One region of the Peribacillus sp. B2I2 genome, then DNA from elsewhere that is predicted to be linked to it. Evidence: riboswitches for the same ligand, from Rfam matches in the RefSeq annotation. Region 1 holds a riboswitch; each other region holds the start of a gene.

Region 1 (3,280 bases):
ATGCTATTTACTCGTGAATTTTACACGTTTACTCGTGAGTTTTGCTGGTTTACTCGTGAGTTTGGAGCATTTACTCGTGAATTCATGCTATTTACTCGTGAATTCGTGCTGCACTCATGATTTCGCGCTGGTTTACTCGTGAATTCGTGCTGCACTCATGATTTCGCGCTGGTTTACTCGTGAGTTCGTGCTGCACTCTTGGGTTTGTGCTGTTTACTCGCGAATTTCGCACGTTTACTCGTGAATTTTGCTGTTTTACTCGTGAGTTTGGAGCATTTACTCGTGAGTTCGTACTGCACCCATGATTTCGCGCTGTTTAACTCGTGAATTCGTGCTGCACTCTTGGGTTTGTGCTGTTTACTCGCGAATTTCGCACGTTTACTCGTGAGTTTGGAGCATTTACTCGTGAATTCATGCTATTTACTCGTGAATTCATGCTATTTACTCGTGAGTTCGTACTGCACCCATGATTTCGCGCTGTTTACTCGCGAATTTCGCACGTTTAGTCGTAAGTTACTCCGATGACGCAAAAAAAGGACCTAATTAGGTCCTTTTTTGTCTATTCCTTTATGCTTCCGATAATTGGCGCAGGAGAGCTTCATACAATCCCCTTGAACATGCGGGCCATATTTTTCACGAAAGGCCTCGAGGCAATAGCATTTGTCTTCTTCCTTTTTGGTTCCATCCATCGAGTGCATCCCTCCTAGCATTCAACCGGAGACTACTCGCTTCTCCAGCCTTACGTTGATTCGGCCCAACAATGTGGCACCGATTGACTGAATGACTGTTTTAACGATGATTTGGCCGATAACCGCGGCGGGTACAGCTTCCCATGGCAATATATTGGCACCCAGTGGACTTAGGCCAATCACGACAAATATCACTGAATCGAAAAATCCTCCAACGATCCCGCTGTAAAACACCCTCCAACTCATCGGGAGCTTTAACCGGGTATAAATTTCAGTATCCGCTGTTTCTGCCACCACGAAAGATAATGCGGAAGCAAATACAATCAATAATGTATCTCCTAATAAAAATGATACACACGCAGATAAAATCAGTGCGGTAATGATGCACATATAGGTTTTCGCGCGGCCGAATTTATTTTGGACCAGATCTCGAAAGATGAAGGTTCCCCCGATGAGCAATGTACCCATAGGAATGATGAACATACCAAAGTGCAATGGCTCAAAAGCTGCCGTAACCACATTCGCCGTGACGATGGATACTAAATACAATAGAATTCTTAACATTTCTTACATTCTCCTTATACAGAAAAAACAGCACCCTAAGAAAGAGCACCGTTCCCCTTAGTTTTTTTGAGAGGGTAGCTAGAACCTCTTCCGCTCGAGCGGATTATCATTTTCCTTAATTATCGTAGCTTGAAAACGATTGGAAATCAAGAAGTTTCCCTGTTGCTTCGTGATTTCGATTTAGTCGCTGGGATTGGTGCGAAACCAAGGTTTTCATTTGCCGAATCGTTAAGTCAATATCCATTTTTCCAAAGCTTTGTACGTAGTGAAATTAATACGAACATCCCACTTTGATATCACTTTAGGACTTTTGCCGATTCTTGTCGCAGAAAACTGCTTGACCAGCTGTATATGAAAAGCGGACAATCATTGATAGAGTTATGTTACGGTCTTTCCTTGTAAAAGAAGAAACTCATTTGGCCACGGTCTTAAGAGTAATGACAAAAGTATAAACGCGAGGAGGAAAAAGAATAATGAAAAAAACGACGTTTGTCTATCCTATTTATATCGCAACCACGCCAGAGAAGCTTTGGGAAGCCCTGACGAGTGGTGAATTTACGAAAAAGTATCATTTCGGATGCCAAGTCCAGTCTGATTGGCAAGAAGGCTCAACCGTTGAATATTTGCTGCAAGATGGGCGGGTTACTGATCATGGTATTGTACATAAGTGTGAGCCGTTGCACCTGCTCTCGTTTACATGGAACATGGCAGGAGACGAAACCCCTCGCGACCAGCCTACACGGGTCACCTTTGAACTACAGCCAATGGATGGTTCAACCGTGAAGTTAACGCTAAAGCATGAGGAGCTATTGGAGACAGATTTCGTATACGATGACAATACCTTTAAAGGCTTAAATAATGGATGGCCTGCCATTCTAAGTAACCTGAAGAGCTTGCTTGAAACCGGACGGACCTTGCCGCCAATCTATGTAGATCGGGAAAATCAGTTGTTAGTGGAGAACGATAAAAACACATTGAAAGAGAGTTGATTCAGTATGGATACTCAAATAACTACGAAATTTAAAATAGTCAAGCCAATTAATGAGGTGTTTGAAGCCATAGTGAACCCTGAAAAAATCGGGAATTTTTGGTTCTCATCGAGTTCGGAAAGATGGGAACAAGGCCGGACGCCTACATTGAGATATGACGAATACGATGCTGAAGTGGTAATCCATGTTTTAGAAGTCGAGAAAAATAGGAAAATTGTGTTTTCGTGGGGAGGAAATGATCAAGAAACGGTTGTTACCATCACACTTAAAGAGTTGGATAATACGAGTACAATTATCGAAGTAAACGAATCCGGTTTGAATGAAGATGACCCAGAAATAATAAACAAAATGATAGGGCAAAAAGAAGGTTGGGTATATACATTAACCTGTTTAAAGGGTTATTTAGAAAATGGCGTTAATAATTTGAGAGCATCGATAGTTTTTTAGTTATTAAAGGGTGCTGGTAAGAATCAATGGCAGTTGGGCGTGCCCAACTAAATAAAGGCTTTTTCTTCGAAGTTCAAAAAAAGAAGGCTTACAAGTCTTGGTTAGACAATATAATTTTCTTGATTTTTCCGTATTAAACGGAAAAAAAACTCAAGGATGGATGTCACCCTTGAGTTTTTCACTTTCCGTATGGTTTGACCGAGATTTAATCGGATATCACTTTTAGATACATTCCCTTCGAAGCTCTTTTATGGGCTTTAACCCCCATGTCCTGGACTTTTTCCGATAAATTGGAAGCTCTTACTAAATGGGTTCCTTGAATAACGGAAGGATCAATGAGCCGCACTTTATTTTTCAGATGAATATCGTAGTCCAATTGATCTTCTTTCAGCTTTACGTTACCATGGATCCGTTTTATCAGATTTTGCACTTCATGGTCTTCAGTGGAGCTTAATAAGGACATGACTTCTTCATCTGTACCTAGTAAGTCATCAAGGCTGATCAGGTTGTTAGCCAAAGCCAATTTTAAGGTCTTTGCCAAGATATCATAGCCATATATATTAATAGGGTCCATGAAAAAATCAATAACTT
Region 2 (3,280 bases), 3.7 Mb from region 1:
ACCGAACATCATACTTACCTCCGAAGAGCCCTGGTTGATCATCTCAATATTCACCTTAGCTTCGGCCAAGGCTTTTGACGCTCTTGCCGTTGTACCGACATTATGGCGCATTCCTTCCCCTACAACCATGATCAAGGCAAGATCATGCTCCACATTCACTTCATCGGCATGAAGCTCTTTCTTGATTCGGGAAATGATTTTCTTCTCGACTTCTCCTTTCATCTGGTCCTGCCTTAGAATAAGCGTCACATCATCAATGCCTGATGGAATATGCTCATATGAAACTCCGTAATCTTCAAGGATATGCAGCAGTTTCCGGCCAAAACCAACTTCCCGGTTCATCAAATATTTGCTAATGTAAATACTGCAAAACCCTTTATCACTTGCAATCCCAATAACCGGACCATTCGTATTATCCCGCGTGTTCACAATGCGGGTCCCTTGTGCCGTCGGATTGTTCGTATTTTGGATATGGACAGGTATTCCCGCACGGAATGCAGGAATCAGCGCTTCATCATGAAATACCGAAAAACCGGCATAAGAAAGCTCCCGCATTTCACGATAGGTTAACTCCCGGATTCCCTTCGGATTGGAAACCACATTTGGATTTACCGCATAAACGGCATCCACGTCCGTAAAGTTCTCATACAAATCGGCTTTGACCCCATTTGCAAGAATCGAACCCGTAATATCGGAACCGCTTCTTGAGAAGGTTAAAACATCACCATCTAACGTATATCCGAAGAACCCTGGAAATACTACGATTCCAGGCTCTTCACGCAGAGCATACAACCGATCATATGACTCTGGCTGAACCTGGGTAAATCCATCTACATCCGTAACGATCAAGCCAGCCTTCTTTGGATTTATATACTTTGCCTCTACCCCACGGCTTTGAAAATAACCTGCGACCAGCTTCGCATTATTATCTTCGCCACTGGCCTTTAAAGCATCCAAATAGCGCTTCTGGTTAGATTGGTCAGCATGCAACAGTGCTTTTAAATTTTCATGAATCCCTGTGATGACCTCCTCGGATATATCCAACTCTTCAGCAATGCTCGCATAGCGGGATACCACGTCTTCGATCAAATGCTCCCCGTTATCGCCGCGCAGCTGCTGTTCCGCAGCCTCAATCAATAAATCCGTCACCTTTATATCATCGGAATTGCGTTTCCCTGGAGCCGAAACGACTACAAACTTCCTCTCTGGATCAGCAACCACAATTTCGAATACCTTTCTCAACTGTTCACCTGACGCAAGTGAACTTCCGCCAAACTTCGCAACTTTCATCTCGACATCCCCTATTTTAAATAATATTCTGTCAAAATCAACTCTCCCTATTATTACGTTTTTTCTCGAAACAATCAAGTAAAAATTCCACTATAGAAGGACATTTGTATTTTTAAAGAGGACAAAACAATATGATTATTGAAAGGGAATAGTAAAAGGAAAAAAAAGACAACGGCATAAGCCAGTTGTCTTTCCAATCTTTAGCGATTATCCACAGTTTCAGGGTATAAATCATGATTCATCAAGCGGTAATCCGCCATTTCCTCATACTTCGTCCCTGGTTTCCCGTAGTTTGTGTATGGATCAATGGAAATCCCGCCCCTAGGCGTGAACTTGCCCCATACTTCAATATATTTCGGATCCATCAACTCGATTAAATCGTTCATGATGATATTCATGCAGTCTTCATGGAAATCACCATGATTACGGAAGCTGAATAAATAAAGTTTCAAAGACTTGCTTTCGACCATCTTCACACTGGGAATATAGCTGATGTAAATGGTTGCAAAGTCTGGCTGGCCGGTTATCGGACATAAGCTAGTGAATTCCGGGCAATTGAATTTGACGAAATAATCACGGTTAGGATGTTTGTTATCGAATGACTCAAGAATTTCAGGCGCATAGTCGAATGTATATTTTGTCCCTTGATTCCCAAGCAGTGTAATTTCCTTTAATTCTTCTTCTTTTCTTCCAGACATAAAAAGTCCTCCTCATCCACGTTTGTCAGGGGAGATTCATAAAATGGGCCTCTATATAACAAAAACCATATCTCATCAAAGATATGGTTGATTCGCGAAAAAAATCAAAGCCATAGTTTTTTTAAGAGGGTGATGCTATGAACCTCTCCCGTTTATCGGGAAATATTTTAAAATTGTCTTAGTAAATATAAAAAAAAATAGTCAATCTGTCAATGCAACTCTCTTAAATTGGGTTTGATTCCTTTATATATTCAGTTTAAAATGGAAAAAGCAGTTCAACCTATAAGAAAGAAGAGAATATACACATGTGGATTTTTGCAGCACTCATTACCAGCTTATGTTTCGGAATCAATAACAGCATTTTCAAATGGAGTAGCGGAAAAGGCTATTCAAAGATACATATCCAATTTTTCTTTTATTTTTCAGCTTTTATTTTATCCATTGCTTATGGAGTATTTATGGATGGTTTACAGCTGAACTGGCTGTCCATCATGCTTGGTGCAGCAATTGGTGTACTGAACGCTAATGGTAACATCCAGATGGCAAGCGCCTTTGAAAAAGGTCCGGCAAGCTTGACATCACCATTAATCGCAGCTAATGCTATATTCCCCATACTCTGTGCAGCTTTAATTTTTCACGAACATATTTCTTCCTTGCAGTGGAGTGGAATCGCCTGCATGCTTCTCGCTACATTAGTCATCCAGTATACACCTAACGCCAAAGGTAACCATCAATATGTCCCTTGGATCATGCACACATTATTCTCCATCTTATCATTTGGTGTGCTCGGAATTCTAATGACGACATCAACACGTCTTCACTTAAACTCCCTTGATATCTTAGTATCAATGTATGGAGGCGGAATGCTTTATCTTCTTTCGGCTCTGGCCTTTAAAAAAGAAAAAATCAAGCTAAAGGAAGTCAAAATCGGTTCCTTGGTAGGTTTTTTAAGCATGATAGGCTATGGATGTTATTTCTTTGCATTGAACACCGGGATCGCAAGCATCATTTTTCCTGTCGTCAGCCTGAACTGTTTAGTTGTCGTATTCGCTGGATGTTATTTATTCAAGGAAAAACTAAAAACCTATCAAATTGCCGGTGTTCTTGCTGCATTAATCGGTATTATTTTAACTAAAATATGAATATAGTTCATTTTACAAAAACAACCTGGCTGTCATGTGTACAAGCCAGGTCATTTTCTATTTAAACGGGAAATGGGGCAGGTCAAAAAAAAAATGTTGACACATCTGTAAAAGTATCAGATAATTTTGAATATTAATTCTTTCAATTTT
Region 3 (3,280 bases), 3.7 Mb from region 1:
CTTCATCGGAACCTTCACAGTAGATCAACGACTCTTTATAAAATTCGGAGTATTCTGCGAGTTCGCTGTCTTTTTTTCCCTTATAATCTACATGCTCCAACTGAAATAATTGTAGCCCGAAGGTATTGGACTCAAGCCATCGGCCATCACCATCCTTGAAGTTAACGAAATCCACCATTGAATTGATGAGTGTGCGCCGGCGTTGTTCCGCTTCTTTTAATTGTTTGAATTCTTCCCTTTTAGCTAAATAAAGAAATAAGATCAAGCCTATTGATAAAAGGAAAACAATGCCTTCCACTCTCTGAAGTTGAATGAAGACCTCTTTGTTATGGATATTTGTAGTTAAAAAAAAGTCGAACACGACTAGTGTAAGAATCCCGGATAGGATATATATTGCTAAGATGGAGCGTTTGGACATGGAGATTCTCCCTGATTTTAAGACATTTCAAAGGTAAAATTACATACACATTTTAACAAACTATCGGAAAAAAATATATGCAGAATCCTAAATAAAAAAACAGGGACCAATGTGGGTCACCTATTTTTTCTGAATAAGGTTAGGTTCTTTTTCTTTTTTGCACGCTTATAGATAATGAAAAATAATAAGAAGAGGAGTGCGAGTGCAACTAGCGTGTATTGGTTCATTTCAACAGATAGGAGTCCATATGGAATTAACGATAGAAAGAAAAAGTATATCAGGTTGCCAAGTGCCGTCGCTAATAAAAAATCCTTGAAAGTGACGGTGCTGACTCCAGCAGCCAAGTTAATTAAACTTGTTGGGATAAGTGGGAAAATCCTGCCTGTAAACACGTACATGAAGCCATGCTCCACAACAGTTTTTTGCCATTTCCCCCCCATCTTCTTTAAGAGAAGTTCCTGAAACCAATTTCTTGCAGCATAAAAAATGAATCCTGAAGCAACGACACTTGTAAACCAACTCCATAGGTAGCCATATATGAATCCGAATATCGTGACATTGATAGTCAGAAGCAAAATTAAGGGGATGATTGTAAATGAATTTTGGACAAACATCAATACGAATGTCACAATAAAAGTGAGCAAAAGGTTTTCCTTCAATATGCTAATAACTGAATCCAAGTCACTTTTCCAAATCAAAGTAAATAATTCTGCATTTGAAAAAATAAATAATGCAATTACCAGTAGACCGGTTAAGGTCAGGACTTTTTTCAAAGGGTCACCACCATTCTGACTAATAGTTTATCATTTTTAAGTTAATTGGTGAAAAAAGAGCTGTCGCATGATGCAGACAGCTCTTTTACATTATAGTGGGTTCATGAAGCGAAGATTCCTTTAAAGCCACTTTTCAAACTGAATTCTTTTGTTCATTCCATAAATGATTGGCGCGCCAATCAAGAGGACAACGAATTCACCGACAGCCGTGGTCATCCAGCTTAACCAGAATGGTAAGCCAAAGGCAAGGTTCAGTTCAATGGCAATTAAAAACATTGTGAACGTGAAAAAGATGATCGTGGCGATCATCCGCCCTTTAATGCCTTTTATGAACCGCGAAACAAAAATGACAAGCAGCAAGGCGAGTACGGATTGCCCCACCCCAAAAATTAAATCATATGGAACCATCGGTGAAAAGAGCAGATTCGATATGAAGACGCCGCCGACAATACCATAGATATATTTTTTATTGAATACAATAAGATGGTTCAACATTTCCGGTACACGAAATTGGAACATCTCAAAAGCTATTGGTTTAAACACCAATGAGACCGCCACATACAAGGCAGCCAATAACCCGTTTATCACGAGTGTACGAACATTCATTTTACTCTCTCCCTAGTTTTTTATCGTGGGATGGTTACGAACCACGTATAGGCGTTTGCCCGATGATTAATAGTATCCCAAGTAAGCTTGTTTCGTCAATTTGTAAAGAATGGTTTTAATTTATAGGTTTTCAAGCATCCATAGGATTTTGATTTATGGCAATGAAGGATGATATTATTTTTATATGTACTTCAAAGGAGTGAATATAATATGTCTATCGCGATTGTCAAAAGCCATTTTAAACAATGGGATCGGGAAGGCGATGTAATGGAGTTCGAAACATCGAGCGCTACGGTGAGTGAGGCTGCAGAAACCATCGGCGTTATCCCAGCGAGGATCGCTAAAACTCTTTCCTTTAGGGGGGAAGGTGATGATGCGATTTTGGTTGTAGCGGCTGGGGACGCAAAAGTGGATAATAAGAAATTTCGGCAGATGTTCGGTTTCAAGGCACGGATGCTGTCACCCGAGGAAGTGTTTGAGCAGACCGGCCATGCCATCGGAGGAGTTTGTCCGTTTGGTCTGGCTAACGATCTAGCTGTTTTTCTTGATGTATCAATGAAGCGCTTTGAGTCATTGTTCCCGGCATGCGGCAGTACGAACTCTGCAATAGAACTTACACCCACGGAATTATTTGAATATTCAGGAGCAAAGGATTGGGTGGATGTTTGCAAGGCTTGGAATGAAGAGGGGAATGAGGAAACGGCAGCAGGTAATGCAGTGGAAGGCTTTTGATTAATGGTACCAAAAAGATCCACATGAATGGGATAAAGTCCACTTGGGTGGACTTTATTTGTGGGGGCCGTATGCATTATATCGGTCAATAATTTTAAAGCGGAAAATCGTGCAGAAAGTGTTCCTGAGCGGAGGGTGAAAGATGTTAAATGGAAGCCAAAGAAAAAGCAATAGCAGCTATCTTAGTCTTAAAACTCTTTATGAAGAAAATATCACGGTTAAGAGCATAGCCCAGGAGCTTGAGTTTTGCCATACAAACGATCTGGCGCTGGATATTCGGAAAGCATTGGAAAAAAAGAATTTTGATATATTGGCAGTGCAAGATCAAGGGGAAATCATCGGATATATCGAAAGGGAAGAACTGGGTGAAGGGAGCATTTCGGAATATTTGAGAAACTTTTCACCAAGGGAAATGGTTTCGGATTCAACCCCTTTAATCCAGCTGCTCCATATTTTCAAGAATAAAACAAGGGTCTTCGTATTAGAGAATAATTCAATTAAAAAGTTGATTACCCATGCCGACCTTCAAAAGCCTCCAATCAGGATGCTGATATTCGGATACATTACCTTATTGGAAATGAGGATGAGCGATATCATCATGGATAGATTCGGCGACGGAAGCTGGCATCCAATGATCAGCGAAGACCGTTTAGAAAAGGCAACCGAATTATATAGGAGGAGAATCGATAAAAATGAGGATATCAATTTAATAGAGTGCCTGCAAATCAGTGATAAATTCGATATCATACAT

Evidence for each region. Region 1 has a riboswitch for preQ1 ahead of ABIE66_RS20705 (VUT family protein). Riboswitches for the same ligand answer to the same signal wherever they lie in the genome.
Region 2: it holds a riboswitch for preQ1, as region 1 does, so the genes downstream of both, queF (preQ(1) synthase) here and ABIE66_RS20705 (VUT family protein) in region 1, are expected to answer to the same signal.
Region 3: it holds a riboswitch for preQ1, as region 1 does, so the genes downstream of both, ABIE66_RS02195 (QueT transporter family protein) here and ABIE66_RS20705 (VUT family protein) in region 1, are expected to answer to the same signal.

The regions. Positions count from the first base shown of each region.
Region 1 is NZ_JBGCCB010000001.1:4,185,155-4,188,434, forward strand. Features, by position in the region: gene ABIE66_RS20685 (hypothetical protein) at 1-142, shown strand, start outside; gene ABIE66_RS20690 (hypothetical protein) at 199-327, shown strand; gene ABIE66_RS20695 (hypothetical protein) at 343-525, shown strand; gene ABIE66_RS20700 (hypothetical protein) at 540-689, opposite strand; gene ABIE66_RS20705 (VUT family protein) at 711-1,253, opposite strand; PreQ1 riboswitch class I at 1,305-1,347, opposite strand; gene ABIE66_RS20710 (hypothetical protein) at 1,383-1,547, shown strand; gene ABIE66_RS20715 (SRPBCC family protein) at 1,727-2,242, shown strand; gene ABIE66_RS20720 (SRPBCC family protein) at 2,249-2,689, shown strand; gene ABIE66_RS20725 (HD domain-containing protein) at 2,895-3,280, opposite strand, start outside.
Region 2 is NZ_JBGCCB010000001.1:505,748-509,027, reverse strand. Features, by position in the region: gene ABIE66_RS02540 (aspartate kinase) at 1-1,290, opposite strand, end outside; gene queF (preQ(1) synthase) at 1,491-1,988, opposite strand; PreQ1 riboswitch class I at 2,095-2,140, opposite strand; gene ABIE66_RS02530 (EamA family transporter) at 2,294-3,130, shown strand; gene ABIE66_RS02525 (BA3454 family stress response protein) at 3,257-3,280, shown strand, end outside.
Region 3 is NZ_JBGCCB010000001.1:439,876-443,155, forward strand. Features, by position in the region: gene ABIE66_RS02185 (PAS domain S-box protein) at 1-418, opposite strand, end outside; gene ABIE66_RS02190 (TVP38/TMEM64 family protein) at 535-1,191, opposite strand; gene ABIE66_RS02195 (QueT transporter family protein) at 1,312-1,797, opposite strand; PreQ1 riboswitch class I at 1,804-1,848, opposite strand; gene ABIE66_RS02200 (YbaK/EbsC family protein) at 2,008-2,529, shown strand; gene ABIE66_RS02205 (hypothetical protein) at 2,672-3,280, shown strand, end outside.